Regions from separate parts of the Atlantibacter sp. genome, predicted to be linked through region 2. Evidence: riboswitches for the same ligand, from Rfam matches in the RefSeq annotation. Region 2 holds a riboswitch; each other region holds the start of a gene.
The links. Region 2 has a riboswitch for thiamine pyrophosphate ahead of thiB (thiamine ABC transporter substrate binding subunit). Riboswitches for the same ligand answer to the same signal wherever they lie in the genome.

Region 1 (6,904 bases), on a different contig from region 2:
AGCTGCGAATAAACTCATCACGCCCGTCAGCGCGAACCCTTTTTTTAAAACATTCATGTTTTTCATTGGTATTCCTTGTATATAAATAGCGGCTCTGCTTATTGATGAGTGATATGCAGCGCCATTGATCGACAGCACCGTTAAAATGCAGATAATTAAAACCTGGCGTTTCTGTTAATATTAACTTCCCCTGGTGCTGGCTTTATAATAGGAATTTTCTTACGGATTTAAACCTTTATTTTATTAAGGCTATTTATGGCAGAGTTTAATTAAGAATAACCGTCTGATACAGTAATTCACTCATGGTTAACCACTTGATTTAACTGACACTTAATCTTTAACAGGCGCTTCCATGATGGCAAGCATAGTAAAAATTATTTTCCTTAAACGGCTCATTTAAGAATAAAACATCACTATTTGATGGAGAGTAGCGGGGATTTAATAATGATAGATAACCGGGCGGATAATGAACGCCGCCCGGTTGATACCCTTTATCAGGCGATGGTCACTTTACCATCCAGATATACATCCTGAACGGCGTTAATTAACTTCACGCCGTCTGCCATGGATTTCTTAAAGGCTTTACGCCCCAGAATTAATCCCATGCCTCCGGCACGCTTATTAATCACCGCCGTTTTCACCGCATCCGTTAAATCGGCTTCGCCGCCCGACGCGCCGCCGGAATTTATTAATCCGGCACGTCCCATATAGCAGTTCGCCAACTGATAACGCACCAGGTCGATAGGGTTGTCGCTGGTTAATTTGCTGTAGACGCGCTCGTCGGTATAACCATAATTCACCGCTTTATAGCCGCCGTTATTTTCCGCCATCTTCTGCTTCACGATATCCGCGCCGATGGTGGCCGCCAGATGGTTGGCCTGACCGGTTAAATCGGCGCTGACGTGGTAATCAACGCCGTCTTTCTTGAAGCCGGCGTTACGCAGATAGGCCCACAGCACCGTCACCATACCCAGTTCATGAGCACGTTCAAACGCCGCCGAAATTTCTTCAATCTGGCGACGCGACGCTTCAGAGCCAAAATAGATGGTTGCGCCGACGGCAACCGCGCCGAGATTAAAAGCCTGTTCGACGCTGGCGTACAGCGTCTGGTCATAGGTATTCGGGTAGCTCAGGGTTTCGTTGTGGTTAAGCTTCACCAAAAACGGAATGCGGTGGGCATAGCGGCGCGACACCGAGGCCAGCACGCCATAGGTTGACGCAACACAGTTACAGCCCGCTTCAATCGCCAGTTCAACGATGTTCTTCGGATCGAAATAGAGCGGGTTGGCAGCAAACGAGGCGCCTGCCGAATGCTCTACGCCCTGGTCAACCGGCAGAATAGACAGGTAACCCGTCCCTGCCAGCCGCCCGGTGTTGTAGAGGGTTTGCATGTTTCGCAGCACCGCAGGCGGGCGGTTGTTGTCAACCATCACTCGGTCGACATAATCCGCACCGGGCAGGTAAAGATTGTCTGCCGGAATGGTCATACAACGATGCTGTAACAGGCTATCGGCCTCTTTGCCAAGCAACTGCGCAATATCAGTCATAATACGCTCCCGTAAGGTCCTCTGTGAGGTGAGAAGTTCCATGCCCGCAAGGGCGCGGGCAGCACTAAGTCTGATACGCAAACGGGTAATTTTCCACCATCTGGCGCAGTTTTCGCCTGTATCCTTTCAGCTCACAGAATGAAAAACTACCTTAACGGCAATCACTTAGATGAAGCGCATTACCACCAGGCGTGAAAATGATGAACCGGGCCGATGCCCTGTCCCACTTCCAGCGAGTCCGCCGCCGCCAGCGCCGCCGACAGCCAGGCTTTGGCTTCCACCACCGTATCCGCCCAGTTTTGATGGCGCGGGCGCAACGCCGCCAGCGCCGCCGACAACGTACAGCCGGTGCCGTGGGTGTTTTTAGTGGCGATGCGCGGCGCGGTAAAGCGTGTTGCACTATCGCGGGTAAACAGCCAGTCGGGGCTTTCCGGGTCGTCGAGATGACCGCCTTTCATCAGCACCGCTTCACAGCCGAGTGCCAGCAGCGCTTCACCCTGATGGTGCATCTCCTGCTCGTTGCGGGCATGGGGCGTATCCAGCAGCGCGGCGGCTTCGGGTAAGTTTGGCGTGATCAGCGCGACGTGGGGCAATAGCCGCTCACGCAGGGTCGCCACCGCCGATGGCGACAGCAGCGGATCCCCGCTCTTCGCCAGCATCACCGTGTCCAGCACCACATTGGCAACCCGATAATGCGTCAGCCGTTCGGCCACGGCATCGACGATATCCGTTTCCGCCAGCATGCCGATTTTCACGGTATCAATACGTAAATCGCTGAACACGGAATCAAGCTGCGCCGCCACGAAATGCGGCTCAATGCGACAAACCGACTGCACGCCGCAGGTGTTTTGCGCCACCAGCGCGGTGATCACCGTCGCGCCATAAGCGCCCAGCGCGGAAAAGGTTTTTAAATCTGCCTGGATACCCGCGCCGCCGCTGGGATCGGTACCGGCAATGGTCAATGCGTTAATGCGTTTCATCGTGCCGCCTCCTTGTGCAGGAGAGACAGCGCGTCGAGAAAAGCGGCCGGAAAGCTGCCCGGCCCCTGGCATTGCGTAGCCGCCCGCTTGCCGGCCTGGGCGAAAATTCCGCAGGACGCCGCGACGTTGTCCAGCCGCGAACCCGGCAAGGCGCAGGCTGTGGCGACCACCGCCGATAAGGCGCAGCCGGTGCCTACCACTCGCGTCATCAGCGGGTCGCCGCCGGTAACCGCCAGGGTACGCTCGCCATCAGTGACGTAATCCACCTCGCCGGTCACCGCCACTATCGCCCCGGTTTGCCGGGCCAGTTCGCAGGCCGCGCTTAACGCTTCCTGCGCACCCTGGGTGGTATCCACGCCGCGCCCGCCTGCGCCATTACCCGCCAGCGCGAGGATTTCCGAAGCGTTACCGCGGATAGCCGCAGGTTTCTGAGCGAGGATCTCCCGGGCAAAGCGGCTGCGAAACGCCAGCGGGCCTACGGCAACCGGGTCGAGCGTCCAGGGTTTGCCCGCGCGGTTAGCGCCGTCAATCGCCGCCCGCATCGCCAGCGCCTGTTCCCGGGTCAGCGTGCCGATATTGATCAGCAGCGCATCGGCAATGGCGCTAAACGCCAGCGCTTCTTCGTGATCCACCACCATAGCGGGGGACGCGCCTACGGCGAGCAGCACGTTGGCAGTAAAAGACTGCACGACTTGATTGGTAAGACAGTGAACGAGTGGCGAATGTGCGGCCAGCAGGCTGGCGACGTGCGCGGTATGCGCGGGGGAAAGCAGGTCAGGTTGCATGTTTCGCTCCTGCCAGGCTGTGAAGAAGGGATACCCGGCAGGTATCTGACTTCCCTACGCTGGCATTATCCAGATCAGGTGGTACGGGTATTTCTCAGCCTTCACAAAGAAGGGCACCCCGAGTCAAGTTACGCATGAAGGATAAGGAAGCGCCTTTTCAAAAGCAAGCCTTGCGCGGACGGGGCGTGAGCGGCAAAAGAAAAAGCCAGAGTTTCCCCTGGCTTTTCGTTTTCATAGTAATCAGGACAGCGCTTCAACCGGCTCCGGCTGCGCGCGGGCGCGCCACAGCACAATCCAGCGTTGGATAGAGGAAATCATAATCACCAGCCCCAGCACCACCATAATGATGGAAATCGTGCCGTTGAAGATGTTGAAGCCTTTGGCCGCAGAGTTGAAATAGACGTTTTTCACCATCCAGTACGCCGCGTAGTTTACGGTGATGTACAGGTAGGAGAGCGGTACCAGGCAGGTCAGCGCATACCAGCGTTTTTTCGACATCCGCATGATGATGGTCGCGCCAATCATCAGGCCAATCGACGCCATCAGCTGGTTAGAGACGCCAAACAGCGCCCAGACGGAGTTGATATCGCCGGAATTCAGTAGGTAGCCCCACAGTAAGCAGGCAACGATGCTGCAACCAATCGCGCCAGGCATCCAGTTGGTGCGTTTCAGCGGAGCCCACAGGTCGCCGAAGAAATCTTGCAGCAAATAGCGCGCCACGCGGGTACCGGAGTCAACCGCCGTGAGGATAAATACCGCTTCGAACATCACCACAAACTGGAAGAAGTAAGACGCCAGATTGCTGAACCACGGAATGCGGGTAAAAATGTCCGCCATGCCTACCGCCAGGGTTACTGCCCCGCCGGTACGCCCGTATAAATCCAGACCAATTTCTTCGCTCAGTTTCGGCAGGTTAACCACATCCATACCCAGACCGGCAAACACCTGCGGCGCGGAGTTGATGGCGAAGTAGTCCGCCGGATGCAGCGCGGTAGCGGCGATCAGGGCCATGACGCCCACCACGCATTCAGCGCACATGGCACCGAACGCGACCGGCAGGATATCATTCCATTTGTCGATCTGTTTCGGCGTGGTGCCGGAACCGATAAACGCATGGAAACCAGAGATCGCGCCACAGGCGATGGTGATGGAGATAAACGGCCAGACCGGACCGGCCAGCACCGGACCGTTACCGTGGATGAACTGCGTCACCGCCGGGAACTGGATTTCCGGGTTAATAAACACCACGCCAATCACCAGCGCGCCAAACACGCCGATTTTCATAAAGCTGGACAGGTAACCGCGCGGGGTTAACAGCATCCAGACCGGCAATGCGGTGGCGAAGAAGGCGTAGAACGGCAGCACCAGGCTGACGGTTGAGGCTTTCAGGCTCAGCCATTCGCCAAACGCAGAAGCCTGGATGTACGGCCCGGCGATCACACAGCCGAAAATCACCAGAATACCGACCCAGGTCGCGCCACGCATGCTACCGGTGAAACGCTCCCACAGGCCAACACCAATCGCGACAGGGATAGTCATAAACACCGCGAAGGTGCCCCACGGGTTACGCTCCAGAGCATGAACCACCACCATGGAGAGCCCCGCCATCGTGATGGTGATGATAAACAGCATCGCCAGGCCCGTACACCAGCCCGCAACCGGGCCAAGCTCGGATTTCGCCACTTCAGACAGGGATTTGCCCTGATGCTTCATGGAGGCGAACAGCACCACGGTATCGTGTACCGCGCCGCCCACCACGCAGCCCACCAGCAGCCACAGGAACCCAGGGAAATAACCGTACTGGGCAGCCAGCACCGGCCCTACCAGCGGGCCTGCGGCGGCGATAGCGGCAAAGTGGCTGCCGAAGTTCACCCATTTTTTAGTCGGGACGTAGTCTTTGCCGTCCTCATAAACATGCGAAGGGGTAACCTCGCTGTCATCTGCGTTCAGTACCTTACGGACAAAAAATACGCCGTACAGACGGTAGCAAATGGCAAGGATACACAGGGTCGCAATAACAAACGTCAGTGCGTGTGACATAGCCAACTCCAGGGATAAGAAAATATTCAGCGTTATCCTGGCATGGCGATGTCACACAATAAGGCGGGATTTGCTCCAGCGGTCGTATTGCAATCTAAGCGGTCAGAAACCGCTACTGAGCGGCGGAGGGGTTAAAGCGGTTCGCCAGTCCCTTGAGGAAATTACGCAGAAACTGATCGCCGCATTCGCGATAGTTTTTATGTTCCGGGGCACGCATCATGGCGGTGATTTCCGGCATCGAGACGCGGAATTTCTGCTCGGTGAGGATCGCCAGAATATCGTCAGTTTTCAGCTCAAAGGCAATGCGCAACTTTTTGAGAATAATGTTATTGGTGATTTTACGGTCGGCTTTCAGCGGCGGCTGGCTCTCATCTTTGCCGCGACGCAGGTAAATCAGGCCGTTTAAAAACGAAGAGAGGATCAGATCCGGGCAGCGCGCAAAGCCTTCGTCTTCCTCTTTTTTCACGTACTGCACCACCTGCGCGGCGCTGACTTCTACATCCGCCAGCGCCAGGGTGGAGATGATGTCGTTATTGTTCATTTTCAGGGTGTAGCGAAGGCTACGTAAAATATCGTTATTCAGCACTGGCGTGTTCTCATTAATACGGCGGGAAAAGACCAGTGTACCATTTTCCACTGGCCCACTGACGATAAAAACGCGCTACAGCCCCAGCGCTTCTTTAAGGGATTTCAGATAGCGGCGGCTGACCGGCACGGTTTGCCCGTCGCGTAGCAGTAACTCCGCCTGGCCGTTCTCCTCAAGACGGATTTCTTTCAGGTGCGCCATATTCACCAGATATTGCCGGTGGCAGCGCAGCAGCGGCGTGCGGCTTTCCAGGGTGCGTAGCGTCAGCTCGGTAAAGCCCTCCTGTCCCTGGGCGCTGGTGACGTACACCCCGCTCATCCGGCTGCTGACAAACGCCACGTCCTCCATCTGTAATAGCCAGATGCGGCTGTGCCCGGTGCAGGGAATGTATTTGAGGTGCTGCTGGCTGGCGCTGAGCAGCGACACATCCTGCGGCGCGCGCTCCTGGCGCAGGCGGTCGAGGGTTTTCGCCAGCCGCCCGGCTTCAATGGGTTTTAGCAGGTAATCAAAGGCGTGCTCTTCAAAGGCTTTTACCGCGTACTCATCGTAGGCGGTGAGAAACACGATGCCGGGGCGGTGGCTTGGGTCGAGCATACCCACCATCTCCAACCCGGAAATGCGCGGCATCTGGATATCAAGAAACAGCACGTCGGGGCGCAGCCGGTGTACCGCGCTGATGCCTTCTACCGCGTTGGCGCATTCGCCGACAATGTCGATATCGCTGTGTTCCTGGAGCAAAAAACGCAAGTTCTCGCGCGCCAGCGGTTCATCATCAACCAGAAGCACCTTTAACATGGGGATCCCACCATCGGTAGTTGTAGGGTTATACGGGTAAAATGGTCCGGCTCGCAGCTCACGGTCATGGAACACTCATCGCCAAACCGGGCGCGCAGCCGTTTTTCCACCAGGCTCATCCCCAAACCGTTCGCATGCGGTTTTGGTTGATACAGCCCGGCGTTGTCTTCA
Region 2 (6,904 bases):
GAAACCAGATCATGCCGATCGCCGCGATAATCCCGATAAACACCGCGTTAAAAATTTGCAGCATCAGCAGCGCCTGCTGGCTCTGGAACAACAGCAGGCCGATATAGAACAGAATGGCGGAAACCACCGCCAGCAGCATGATCCTCCGCTTACCGACGCGCTTCACGTAATAGCCCGCCAGCAGCATCACCGGGATTTCCAGCCCGGCGGCGGTGCCCATCAGTACGCCCGCCAGCTTATCCGGCAACCCCAGCTCGCTGCTGATCCACAGCGGCATATCGATAAAATACATGGTGTTGCAGGTCCACATCAGCACCGAGGCGATAAACAGCAGCCGCACGTTTTTATCCTGCCAGCCGCTCACCTGGGTTAACGCCATATCGGTTTGCAGCGTTTCGCGCGGGACCGACGGCAGCGCCAGCGCAATCACGATGAGGCTCAGAAAAAAGATCAACCCGGCAAACAGGAACATAGTGGTAAAGCCGTAATTGAGCGCCAGCAAAAACGCCAGCGGCGGCCCGATGACCCACGCCAGCGACAACTGCGCACGCATCACCGAACTGAACATCACCGCTTCGCGCGCCGAGCTGTCGGCGTATTCCCGCGCCAGGGCAAATAGCTGCGGCATGGTGGTATTCGCCAGCGCAGACAGCAGCACCCCGGCGGTGATCAGCGTCAGGTAATGGCGGGTAAAGGCAAACAGCACACAGTTGGCAATGGCCATCAGGCAGCAGAACATAATCAGTTTGCGCCGGTCGCCCTGGGCATCGGAACGCTTCGCCAGCCACAGGCTCACCACAATCCCGGCCAGGGCGTTGACGGTGTAAAACAGCCCTACCCAGAACGGGCGCACATCCACTTCCCGGCTTAAAAACAGGCTCAACGTCGGGGCCTGCAATGCGCTGGCAACGCCCACCATAAAGGCGACGCCCATAAACGCCATATAGACCCCGTTCAACCGGCGACTGCGCGTTAAAAACCACTGCATAAGGTGCATCCTTTCATGAAAGAAAAGCTTATACACTAAATCATTCGAACTGCATCGAGGCGGCAACTGAGCGAAGCCCCAGGAGCTTACATAAGTAAGTGACTGGGGTGAGTGAAGGCGGCCAACGAAGAGGCGGTTTGAATGATGACGTGTATAACGAAAAAAGCCAGCAGTTAAAAAACCGCTGGCAGGTGAAAAATACCAATACTCAGTCACACTTGATGCCTGCAATGCGCCGGGAACAACCGATCGCGCTTCAGGACCTTGTGGTAGTGCCACGGGCCAGCGGCCATACCACAACGCTTCTCCCCTAAAACCGCGCTCATCACGGCGGAATCATCACTTTCATCAATACAAATTATTGGCTTAATATAGGGAAAGAAAAATTGATGTGTTTCGCTACAGGAGTTCCCCTTTTATGTCTTCTGCCCGGCTCCAACAACAATTTATTCGTCTGTGGCAATGCTGTGATGGGAAGCCGCAGGAGACCACACTGAATGAACTGGCCGAGCTACTAAACTGCTCGCGCCGCCATATGCGAACGCTGCTAAACGCGATGCAGCAAAAGGGCTGGCTAACGTGGGACGCGGAAGCGGGCCGGGGTAAACGCTCGAAACTGGCGTTCCTGTATACCGGCCTCGCGCTCCAGCAACAGCGCGCCGAAGACCTGCTGGAGCAGGATCGCATCGATCAACTGGTGCAGATCGTTGGCGATAAAGCCGCCGTACGCCAGATGCTGATTTCCCACCTCGGACGCAGCTTCCGCCAGGGGCGCCATATCTTACGCATCCTCTATTATCGGCCATTAAAAAACCTGCTTCCGGGCAGCGCGCTCCGCCGTTCAGAGACCCATATCGTCCGGCAGATCTTTAGCGGCCTGACGCGCATAAATGAGGAAAATGGGGAAATCGAAGCCGATATCGCCCACCACTGGCAACAGCTTGGCCCGCTGCACTGGCGTTTCTTTTTGCGGCCCGGCATTCATTTTCATCATGGCCGCGAGCTGGATATGCTGGATGTGATTAGCTCGCTACAGCGCATCAATACCTTGCCGCTGTATGCCCATATCACCCGGATCGAATCCCCTACCGCCTGGACGCTGGATATTCATCTCGCCCAGCCGGATCGCTGGCTGCCGTGGCTGATGGGCAGCGTCGCGGCGATGATCCTGCCGCGCGAATGGCCGTCGATGAATAACTTCTCCAGCCGCCCGGTGGGCACTGGCCCCTACGCCGTGGTGCGCAACAATAACAACCAGCTTAAGATCCACGCCTTTGATGATTACTTCGGCTACCGGGCGCTGATCGACGAAGTCAATTTCTGGGTGCTGCCGGATCTCGGGGATGAACTGAGCAGCGGCGTGCATCTGGAATCTTCTGCCGAAGGCGAGGAAAAAGCGGTGGAAAGCCGCCTCGAAGAGGGCTGCTACTATTTGCTTTACGACCAGCGCTCCCCGCGCGGCGCACTGCCGCAGGTGAAAAACTGGCTCAGCCACGTGCTGTCGCCAGTGAATGTGCTGTGGCGGGCCAGCGAACAGCACCAGCGCTACTGGTTCCCGGCATACGGTCTGCTGCCGCGCTGGCACCACACCCACCCCTCCACCGCCAGTGAGAAACCTGCCGGGCTGGAAACCCTGACGCTGACTTTTTATCGCGAACATATCGAACACCGGGTGATCGCCGAGATCATGTCGTCCATTCTGGCGGAGCACCACGTCAGGCTGGTGATCGAGGAAGTGGACTACGATGAGTGGCATCGGGGAGAAATTGTCAGCGATATCTGGCTGAACAGCGCCAACTTCACCCTGCCGCTGGAGTTTTCCCTGTTCGCGCATCTGTTTGAAACGCCGCTGATGCAGCACTGCGTGCCTGTCGACTGGCAGGTGGATGCGCAACGCTGGCAGGCAGGCGAACTGAATCATGCGGCGTGGTGCCAGCAACTGCTTGAGCAACAGGCCATTTTGCCGCTGATCCACCACTGGCTGATGATCCAGGGCCAGCGCAGTATGCGCGGTGTGCGGATGAACACCCTCGGCTGGTTTGATTTTAAATCCGCCTGGTTTGCGCCGCCGGAGCCATAATCCTTTTAAACATTTATTAAATCATTACAATACAGTTCGTTCTCAACGGGGTGCCGCAGCAAACTGCGCGCTGAGATAATACCCGTCGAACCTGATCCGGATAACGCCGGCGAAGGGATTTGAGGCTGCCTGCTCAAAATCCTTTGCCACTTCCTTTTGAGGTGCAAAGTGTTCAAAAAATTTCTCCCATTACTGGCCCTCGCGGCCGCTCCGGTTTTCGCGAAGCCTGCGCTTACCGTGTATACCTACGACTCTTTCTCTGCTGACTGGGGCCCAGGCCCGAAAGTCAAAGCCGCGTTTGAAAAAGAGTGCGGCTGCGAACTCAAGTTCGTGGCGCTGGAAGACGGCGTCTCGCTGCTGAATCGTCTGAGGATGGAAGGCAAAAACAGCAAAGCCGATGTGATCCTCGGGCTGGACAACAACTTGCTGGAAGCGGCAACCCAAACCGGCCTGTTCGCCAAAAGCGACGTAAAAAGCGATACCGTAAACGTGCCGGGTGGCTGGCAAAATGACACCTTCGTGCCGTTTGATTACGGCTATTTCGCATTTGTGTACGACAAAACCAAACTGGCGAACCCGCCGAAAAGCCTGAAGGAGCTGGTGGAAAGCGACCAGAAATGGCGGGTGATTTACCAGGACCCGCGTACCAGTACGCCGGGCCTGGGCCTGCTGCTGTGGATGCAAAAAGTGTATGGCGATAACGCGCCGGATGCCTGGAAAAAGCTGGCGGCGAAAACCGTCACGGTCACTAAAGGCTGGAGCGAAGCCTATGGCCTGTTCCAGAAAGGCGAAAGCGATCTGGTGCTGAGCTATACCACCTCTCCGGCGTACCACATCATCGAAGAGAAAAAGGATCAATACGCCGCCGCCAACTTCAGCGAAGGACACTACTTGCAGGTGGAAGTCGCCGGGCGTCTGGCCAGCAGCAAGCAGCCGGAACTGGCGCAAAAGTTCCTGACCTTTATGGTCTCACCAGCGTTCCAGAACACCATCGCCACCGGCAACTGGATGTATCCGGTCACAGACGTCGCCCTGCCGCAGGGCTTTGAGCTGCTCACCAAACCGCAAACCACCTTGCAGTTCACGCCGCAGGAAGTCGCGTCCCAGCGCGCAAACTGGATTAATACATGGCTGCGCGCCGTCAGTCGCTAATTCCGGGCTGGCTGTGGCCGGGTGTCATCGCCGCGCTGATCATGGTGGCGGTGGCGCTGGCGGCCTTTAGCGCGCTGTGGTTCAACGCACCGCAAACGGATGGCGCAGGCTTCTGGCAGGACAGCTATCTCTGGCATGTGGTGCGCTTCTCATTCTGGCAGGCGCTGCTGTCCGCGCTGCTGTCGGTTATCCCCGCCATTCCCCTTGCCCGCGCCCTGTACCGGCGGCGTTTTCCTGGCCGCCAGGCGCTGCTACGCCTGTGCGCGATGACGTTAATTCTGCCGGTGCTGGTGGCGGTTTTCGGCCTGCTCAGCGTTTACGGGCGCACCGGCTGGCTGGCGGCGCTGTGGGCTAAACTGGGCCTGGAGTGGACCTTCTCCCCGTACGGCTTACAGGGCATTTTGCTGGCCCATGTGTTCTTTAATATGCCGATGGCGACCCGTCTGCTGCTACAAACCCTTGAGCAAATCCCCGGCGAACAGCGCCAGATTGCCGCCCAACTGGGTATGCGCGGCGGGCACTTTTTCCGGCTGGTGGAGTGGCCGTGGATCCGCCGCCAATTGCCATCGGTGGCGGCGCTGATCTTTATGCTCTGCTTCGCCAGCTTCGCCACGGTACTCTCGCTGGGCGGCGGGCCGCAGGCGACCACCATCGAACTGGCCATCTACCAGGCACTGAGTTTCGATTACGATCCGGCGCGCGCCGCACTGCTGGCGCTGATCCAGATGACCTGCTGTCTGGGGCTGGTACTGCTGAGCCAGCGCTTAGGCAAAGCCATTGCGCCGGGCGTTAATCAAATCCACGGCTGGCGCGATCCGCAGGATAGCTGGCGCAGCAAGCTGACCGATGGGCTGCTGATCGGCCTGGCGCTGATCCTGATGCTGCCGCCGCTGATGGCGGTAATCATTGACGGCCTGCAGGGCGACATCCTGCGGGTGCTATCGCAACCCATTCTCTGGGATGCGCTCTGGACCTCGCTGCGCATCGCGCTGGGCGCCGGGCTGCTGTGCGTGACGCTGACCATGATGTTGCTGTGGAGCGGGCGCGAACTGTATCTGCGCCAGCGGCGGCTGGCGGCGCAAAGCCTGGAGCTTAGCGGCATGTTGATTCTGGCCATGCCGGGCATTGTGCTGGCGACGGGTTTCTTCCTGCTGCTCAATAACACCATCGGATTGCCGGAATCGGCGGACGGCATCGTGATTTTCACTAACGCACTGATGGCGGTGCCCTATGCCCAGAAAGTGCTGGATAACCCGATGCGCGACATCGCGTTGCGTTACGGGCCGCTGTGCCAGTCGCTGGATATTCAGGGACTGAACCGCCTGAAGATTATCGAACTGCGGGCGCTGAAAAAACCGATCGCCCAGGCGATGGCCTTTGCCAGCGTGTTGTCGATTGGCGATTTCGGGGTGGTGGCGCTGTTCGGTAATGATAACTTCCGCACGCTGCCTTATTACCTGTACCAGCAGATTGGCGCATATCGCAGCGACGACGGCGCGGTGACCGCGCTGCTGCTGCTGTTACTCTGCTTTGCGCTTTTTACGGTCATTGAAAAACTGGCGGGACGACATGCTAACGCTCACTGATGTAACCTGGCTTTACCACCATCTGCCGATGCGTTTTTCGTTTCACGCCGATGCGGGTGAACGGATCGCCATTCTTGGGCCAAGCGGTGCCGGGAAAAGCACCCTGCTGAATTTGATTGCCGGATTCCTGAGCCCGGCGAGCGGGCGCATTGCGCTCAACGGCGGCGATCATACCCGCACGCCACCCGCGAAGCGCCCGGTGTCGATGCTGTTCCAGGAAAACAATCTTTTTAACCACTTAACGGTGCGCCAGAATATCGGGCTGGGATTGCATCCGGGGCTGAAACTTAACGATGCGCAGCGTGATGAGATCACTACGCTGGCGGGGAAAATGGGCTTAACCGAACTGCTGGATCGCCTGCCGGGTGAACTGTCGGGCGGCCAGCGTCAACGGGCGGCACTGGCGCGCTGTTTGATCCGCCAGCAGCCGATTTTGCTGCTGGACGAACCCTTTTCGGCGCTGGATCCGGCGCTGCGCCAGGAAATGCTCCGGCTTCTGCGCACCCTATGCCGCGAGCGCAATATGACGTTGCTGATGGTTTCGCACAGCCTGGAAGATGCGTTGAGCATCGCCCCACGCAGCCTGGTGGTACGCGATGGGCGCATCATCTGGGATGGGGCCACCGCCACGTTACTGGAAGGGAACAGCGACGCCTCCGCCTTGCTGGGCATCCCGCGTTAAAAACCGGAGACTACCTTCCAGAGAATGGCTCGGTACACCGGCATCAGCGGGTGATTCAGGATGGCGATTAACGCGCCTATCCCCGCCACGCTGACCAACGGCGCTAACCACAATAATCTGCCGCGCGGCAGCCACTGCACCAGTTTCTCGCCAGGATTGGCTTTCGCGCTGCGCCATAATCGCCAGCACAGCCATGCTGCCAGCCAGAGCAGCAACGCCACGCCAAGCAGCATCCACTTAAATGCCCCGCTTTGCTGATCCGCCGGGATATCAATGGCGGCACCGGCGAGAATGCCGGGCAGGAAATAACACGGCGGCCAGAACAGACAGCCAATCAGGTTCGGTGGGAGGAATTTGATCGCCGGGAGATCCAACATTCCGGCGACCATCGGCACCAGCGGGCGCGTCGGCCCGAC
Region 3 (6,904 bases), on a different contig from region 2:
GACGAAACGCCTGCGCCATCGCCACCGGATCGTTAGCCACGGCAATCGCGGTGTTCACCAGCACCGCCGATGCGCCCATTTCCAGCGCTTCGCAGGCGTGGCTCGGCGCGCCAATCCCGGCGTCGACCACCACCGGCACCGTGGCCTGTTCGATAATAATGTTGAGCAACGCGCGGGTTTGCAGCCCCTGGTTAGAGCCAATCGGCGCGCCAAGCGGCATCACCGCCGCGCAGCCCACTTCTTCGAGCCGCTTGCACAGCACCGGATCGGCACCGCAGTAGGGCAGCACCACAAAGCCCGCCTTCACCAGTTGTTCGGCGGCCAGTAGCGTTTCGATGGGGTCGGGCAGCAGGTAACGCGCGTCAGGGTGGATTTCCAGTTTTACCCAGTTGGTTCCTAATGCTTCCCGGGCCAACTGCGCGGCGAATACCGCTTCCTGGGCGGTTTTCGCACCGGAGGTATTAGGTAACAGCGTTACGCCCAGCGCCTGCAATGGGGCAAGAATAGCGTCCTGATGATGGCGTAAATCGATGCGCTTCATCGCCATCGTCACCAGTTGGCTGCCGCTGGTGCGCAGGGCGTCGGTCATCAACTGCGGTGAAGCAAATTTACCGGTGCCGGTAAACAAGTGGGAGTTAAAGGTTTTATCAGCAATACGTAACATCTTAGCCTCCGGCGATGACCTGAAAAAGCAGCACGCTATCGCCGTCCTGCAATATGTGTTCTGACCACTGGCTGCGCGGCACGATGGCGTCATTAACCGCCAGGGCGATGCCCGGCTTCAACAGATTTTGCTTTTCCAGCAGCGCGTGCAGCGTGATCGCCTCGGCGCAATCCGTCTGCTCGTCGTTAAGCGCAATCCGCATGGCGACCTCCGCATACCGGGCAGTGTGGCGCGGGTTGCAGATTAAGCGAGCGCCACTGATGGCGGCGTCCATCAAACAGCCGTAGCTGGTTATGCGAACCGGAGATACCGCAAAGCAATTTAATGGCTTCCAGCGCCTGTAGCGTACCCATCACACCGACCACCGGGCCGAGTACGCCTGCCGTGCGGCAATTGCGTTCCGGCTCGGCGGCGTCCGGCCATAAACAGCGGTAGCAGCCGTATTGCCAGGGCGGCGTCAGCACCATTAATTGCCCGCCAAACCCCACGGCGCTGGCGCTGATCAGGGGTTTATCCAGTGCCACGCAGGCGGCGTTCACGGCCTGGCGGGTGGTCATGTTATCGCTACAGTCCAGCACCACATCAACGTGGGCAACGGCGCGATGCAATGTGTCGCCCGTCAGACGCTGCGCCAGCGCCTCGATCAAGATGTCCGAATTAAGCTGTTGCAGGCGGCGCTGGCTGGCGGCGGCTTTGTTCTCGCCAATATCCTGGGTGGTAAACAGGATCTGACGCGGTAGGTTGCTTACGTGTACCGCGTCGTCGTCCGCGAGTATCAGCGTACCGACGCCCGCTCCTGCCAGATACAGCGCGGCGGGGCAGCCCAGCCCGCCGAGGCCGATAATCAGCACCCGCGCGTGTTTCAGGCGCTGTTGCCCGTCAACGGCGATATCCTCCAGCAGGATTTGCCGGCTGTATCGCATAAAATCACGATCGTTCATCGCCAACTCCTGCCAGTTTCAACAACTGTGCTGTAGCTGCTTTCCAGTCCTGCGCCTGGGTAATGGCGCTGACCACCGCAATGCTGCCGACACCCGTGGCAAGCACCGCCGGGGCGCGCTCAAGCGATATACCGCCGATGGCGACCGTCGGGTAATCCCCCAGCCGCTGAACGTGGGCGGCCAGTTGTTCGAGGCCCTGCGGGGAGGAGGGCATCTGCTTGGTTTGGGTAGGGAACACGTGCCCGAGGGCGATATAAGAGGGCTGCGCCTTCAGCGCGATGTCGATTTCCATATCATCATGGGTAGAAACGCCAAGCCGTAAACCGGCGGCGCGAATCGCCTCAAGATCGGTGGTTTCCAGATCTTCCTGGCCCAGATGCACGCCGTACACCTGGTGCTTAACCGCCAACCGCCAGTAGTCATTGATAAACAGTCTCGCCTGATAGCGATGGCCTAACGCGATGGCGTCAATAATGTCGCCTTCGACCTCTTCGTCTTGCTTATCTTTGATGCGCAACTGTAAGGTGCGGACGCCCGCGTCAAGCAGACGAGCTATCCACTCGACGCTATCCACGACCGGGTATAAACCCAGCCGTTTTGGCACCGACGGAAACAGTGGCTGAACCATTACGCTTCCTCCTGACGCAGATAAATTTCGCCGCCCCGGGCGCGGAAGTTATTCGCCATATCGCTGAGGCCCGCCTCCCGCTCCTGCGCCGCCGCGTAGTCGCGCACTTCCTGGGTGATTTTCATCGAGCAGAATTTCGGACCGCACATCGAGCAGAAGTGGGCGACTTTGCCGGACTCCTGCGGCAGGGTTTCATCGTGCCAGGCGCGGGCGGTAAACGGGTCCAGCGCCAGGTTAAACTGATCTTCCCAGCGGAATTCGAAGCGCGCTTTCGACATGGCGTTATCGCGGATCTGCGCGCCGGGATGGCCTTTGGCGAGGTCGGCAGCGTGGGCGGCGATTTTATAGGTTATCAGCCCCTGCTTAACGTCTTCTTTGTTGGGCAAGCCGAGATGCTCTTTCGGCGTGACGTAGCACAGCATCGCGCAGCCGAACCAGCCGATCATTGCCGCGCCAATGCCTGAGGTGAAATGGTCGTAGCCCGGTGCGATATCGGTGGTCAGTGGACCCAGAGTATAGAACGGCGCTTCGTGGCAGTGCTCCAGCTCTTCGGTCATATTGCGGCGGATCATCTGCATCGGCACGTGGCCCGGGCCTTCAATCATCACCTGCACATCGTATTCCCAGGCGATTTTGGTTAGCTCGCCCAGAGTATGCAGCTCGGCAAACTGCGCTTCGTCGTTGGCATCCTGAATTGAGCCAGGACGCAGGCCGTCGCCCAGCGAGAGCGAGACGTCATAAGCGGCGCAGATTTCGCAGATCTCGCGGAAATGCTGATACAAGAAATTCTCCTGATGATGGGAGAGGCACCACTTCGCCATGATCGAGCCGCCGCGCGAGACAATCCCGGTCAGGCGCCTGGCGGTCATCGGCACATAGCGCAGCAGTACGCCCGCGTGGATGGTGAAATAATCCACGCCCTGTTCGGCCTGCTCAATCAGCGTGTCGCGGAACATCTCCCAGTTGAGGTTTTCGGCGATGCCGTTCACTTTCTCCAGCGCCTGGTAAATCGGCACCGTACCGATCGGCACCGGGCTGTTACGCAGGATCCATTCGCGCGTTTCGTGAATATAGCGGCCCGTGGAGAGGTCCATTACCGTGTCCGCGCCCCAGCGTGTGGCCCAGACCAGTTTTTCCACTTCTTCTTCAATAGAGGAGGTCACGGCGGAGTTGCCGATATTGGCATTCACTTTCACCAGGAAATTGCGCCCGATAATCATCGGTTCCAGTTCCGGGTGGTTGATGTTGGCAGGGATAATGGCGCGCCCGGCGGCCACTTCATCCCGGACAAACTCCGGCGTGATGTTGTCCGGCAACTGTGCGCCAAAACCGACGCCCGGATGCTGCTGGCGCAGTACGGCGGTGCGAATGCGTTCCCGGCCCATGTTTTCACGGATAGCGATAAACTCCATTTCCGGCGTCACGATGCCCTGACGCGCGTAGTGCAGTTGCGTCACGCGGCGGCCTGCTTTGGCGCGTTGCGGCGTTAACAGGCCGGTAAAACGCAGCGCATCCAGCCCTTCATCCGCCAGGCGTTCGCGGGTATAGGTGGAGCTTAAGGAGGCCAGGGATTCGGTGTCGTTGCGTTCGGCAATCCAGCGGCTACGCAGCTTGCCAAGACCGGCGTGGACGTCAATCTGCACAGCCGGGTCGCCATAAGGACCGGACGTGTCATATACCGGCACCGGCTCATTAGGTTCATAGCGCGGTGCATCCTGGTTGCCGCCCGTCAGCGTCGGGCTGAGCTGGATTTCACGCATTGGCACCCGGATGTCGTCACATGAGCCTGCAAGGTAGATGCGTGACGAATTCGGGAAAGCGGTGCCTTCCAGGGTATCGATAAAGTGTTGGGCCTGTGCGCGGGTTTCGCGACGGTTGGGTTTAGTAGTAACAGACATAGCGCGTTCCAGTTAATCAGCAGGAAAGGGCTTGTCAGAACAACGGAGGGAGTAACAAAACCTGAGCGTTTAAGGTGCGGCAGCCCGTTAAAAACGGTGCGCCACGGCGCAGGTCTATGCTGAATTACTCTTGTTCCCTTCGCAGGTATTAACCTGATCAGGTTCCGCGGATCCCGAATTAACGGTCTCAGCCCGTGCTTGCGCACTGGGCACTCCGACAAGAAAAACCTTGATTACCGGCGGTGACCGTAAGCAATCAAGGGCATAAATAAACTACGCGTTAACGATCCGGAGTTCAAGCCGGACGTGCAACCGCGGTGTCATCGTTGGCGCTTTCTTTCAGATTGTTATCAAACGCCAGAACGATAAGCTTGTCTTCCAGCGCGAAACGCGAGGCCATCGCTTCGCCGATATCCGACAGCGCAGTCTGGAATTCCAGGCAGTTATCATGGTCGATAGCACTTTCCAGGTGGGTATCGTAATAATCCATAATTTCCTGGGTATTCGCTTCCAGAAGGGGGTAGATTTGAGTGGCGGCTAACAGCGGGTTAGTGCCTTCCATTTCGCTGGTGATGCGCTCATAAATATTGAAATGACCCGCGGACAGATAATCCACCAGAGCGTGGCAAAAATCATCCAGCGCTTTTTCATCTAACGCGGTAACCGCTTCTTTTCCCGGTTTAATGCCCACTAATTTGTAATAGGAGACCAACAGGTGGTTGCGGGCATTCAGCCAGTAATCGACCAGTTCGTTACTACCACCGACGCGCTCTGTCAGGCTCTTCAGCTGATTTAGCATGATTGACTCCGTAAGATATAAAATTTAATTGTCCAACAACCCAAAAATGTAAAAATAATGTTAACAACATGCCAGCGAAGCTGAGGTAGTGCAACCGATTATGGAACGGCTATTACAAAAAATAGACCATGGCTGGTGGATAGTCAGCCATGAACAAAAATTATGGTTACCAAAGGGAGAGTTGCCTCACGGTAATGCAGAAAATTTCGGCCTGACCGGACAAATGGCGGCGCAAATTGGTGAGTGGCAAGGCGAGCCGGTGTGGCTGGTCCGCCAGGCCAAACGCCAGGATATGGGCTCGGTTCGCCAGGTCATCGATCTCGACGCCGGGCTGTTTCAACTGGCGGGCAGAGGGGTGCAATTAGCGGATTTTTATCGTGCCCACAAATTCTGCGGCTACTGCGGCCATGAGATGCATCCCAGCAAAACCGAATGGGCGATGCTGTGTCATCACTGCCGTCAGCGATATTACCCGCAAATTTCCCCTTGCATCATTGTGGCAATTCGCCACCAGGATAAAATCCTGCTGGCTCAACACACCCGTCACCGCAACGGCTTGTATACCGTGTTAGCCGGTTTTGTCGAAGTGGGCGAAACCCTGGAACAGGCGGTGGCGCGGGAAGTGATGGAGGAGAGCGGGATCACCGTGAAGAACTTGCGTTACGTGACTTCACAGCCCTGGCCTTTCCCGCAGTCGCTGATGACCGCGTTTATGGCGGAATACCACAGCGGTGAGCTGAAGATCGACCCCAAAGAATTGCTGGACGCAGGCTGGTATCGCTTTGACGATTTGCCCCTGTTGCCGCCGCCGGGCACCGTTGCCCGCCGCTTAATTGAAGATACGGTGGCGCTGTGCCGGGCAGAGTACGGCTCGTGATACACTGGCCCCTTGTCGCTTAAGGAAATGCAAAAATGACCGAACTGAAGAACGATCGTTACCTCCGTGCGCTGCTGCGCCAGCCCGTAGACGTCACGCCGGTATGGATGATGAGACAAGCCGGCCGCTATTTACCGGAATATAAGGCCACCCGCGCCCAGGCCGGGGACTTTATGTCGCTGTGTAAAAACGCGGAGCTGGCTTGCGAAGTGACGCTCCAGCCGCTGCGTCGTTTCCCGCTGGATGCGGCCATCCTCTTTTCGGACATCCTGACCATTCCTGACGCCATGGGCCTCGGGCTCTATTTTGAAACCGGTGAAGGCCCGCGCTTTACGTCGCCCATTACCTGCAAGGCCGATGTCGAAAAGCTGCCGGTTCCCGATCCGGAGCAGGAGCTGGGCTATGTGATGAATGCGGTGCGTACTATTCGCCGCGAGCTTAAAGGTGAAGTGCCGTTAATCGGCTTCTCCGGTAGCCCGTGGACGCTGGCGACTTATATGGTGGAAGGCGGCAGCAGCAAAGCCTTTACCGTAATCAAAAAGATGATGTACGCCGATCCGCAAATCCTGCACAACCTGCTGGATAAGCTGGCGCAAAGCGTCACCCTGTACCTCAACGCACAGATCCGCGCCGGGGCCCAGGCGGTGATGATTTTCGATACCTGGGGCGGCGTGCTGACCGGGCGTGACTACCAACAGTTCTCGCTCTATTACATGCACAAAATCGTTGACGGCCTGCTGCGCGAACAGGACGGCAAACGCGTGCCAGTGACGCTGTTCACTAAAGGCGGCGGCCAGTGGCTGGAACTGATGGCGGAAACCGGCTGCGATGCGCTGGGCCTTGACTGGACCACCGATATCGCCGATGCGCGCCGTCGCGTGGGCGATAAAGTTGCCCTACAGGGGAATATGGATCCGTCCATGCTGTATGCGGCCCCTGAACGCATCGAACAGGAAGTAGCGTCTATACTTGCTGGTTTCGGCCAGGGTGAAGGCCACGTCTTTAATCTTGGGCACGGTATTCACCAGGATGTGCCGCCTGAACACGCGGGTGCGTTTGTTGAGGCGGTGCATCGCCTGTCGGCGCCTTATCACAAA

Region 1: another riboswitch for thiamine pyrophosphate. It lies ahead of thiM (hydroxyethylthiazole kinase); the one in region 2 lies ahead of thiB (thiamine ABC transporter substrate binding subunit).
Region 3: another riboswitch for thiamine pyrophosphate. It lies ahead of thiC (phosphomethylpyrimidine synthase ThiC); the one in region 2 lies ahead of thiB (thiamine ABC transporter substrate binding subunit).

The regions. Positions count from the first base shown of each region.
Region 1 is NZ_DAMBQK010000001.1:268,411-275,314, reverse strand. Features, by position in the region: gene RT120_RS01270 (fimbrial protein) at 1-57, opposite strand, end outside; gene fbaB (class I fructose-bisphosphate aldolase) at 495-1,547, opposite strand; gene thiD (bifunctional hydroxymethylpyrimidine kinase/phosphomethylpyrimidine kinase) at 1,727-2,527, opposite strand; gene thiM (hydroxyethylthiazole kinase) at 2,524-3,312, opposite strand; TPP riboswitch at 3,347-3,443, opposite strand; gene RT120_RS01250 (carbon starvation protein A) at 3,553-5,352, opposite strand; gene RT120_RS01245 (DUF1456 family protein) at 5,465-5,938, opposite strand; gene btsR (two-component system response regulator BtsR) at 6,014-6,733, opposite strand; gene RT120_RS01235 (sensor histidine kinase) at 6,727-6,904, opposite strand, start outside.
Region 2 is NZ_DAMBQK010000004.1:68,976-75,879, reverse strand. Features, by position in the region: gene RT120_RS05780 (sugar efflux transporter) at 1-988, opposite strand, end outside; gene sgrR (HTH-type transcriptional regulator SgrR) at 1,407-3,068, shown strand; TPP riboswitch at 3,105-3,204, shown strand; gene thiB (thiamine ABC transporter substrate binding subunit) at 3,237-4,220, shown strand; gene thiP (thiamine/thiamine pyrophosphate ABC transporter permease ThiP) at 4,196-5,806, shown strand; gene thiQ (thiamine ABC transporter ATP-binding protein ThiQ) at 5,790-6,488, shown strand; gene RT120_RS05755 (DedA family protein) at 6,485-6,904, opposite strand, start outside.
Region 3 is NZ_DAMBQK010000037.1:19,239-26,142, forward strand. Features, by position in the region: gene thiG (thiazole synthase) at 1-664, opposite strand, end outside; gene thiS (sulfur carrier protein ThiS) at 666-866, opposite strand; gene RT120_RS21165 (HesA/MoeB/ThiF family protein) at 850-1,605, opposite strand; gene thiE (thiamine phosphate synthase) at 1,592-2,233, opposite strand; gene thiC (phosphomethylpyrimidine synthase ThiC) at 2,233-4,131, opposite strand; TPP riboswitch at 4,249-4,358, opposite strand; gene rsd (sigma D regulator) at 4,427-4,930, opposite strand; gene nudC (NAD(+) diphosphatase) at 5,031-5,807, shown strand; gene hemE (uroporphyrinogen decarboxylase) at 5,843-6,904, shown strand, end outside.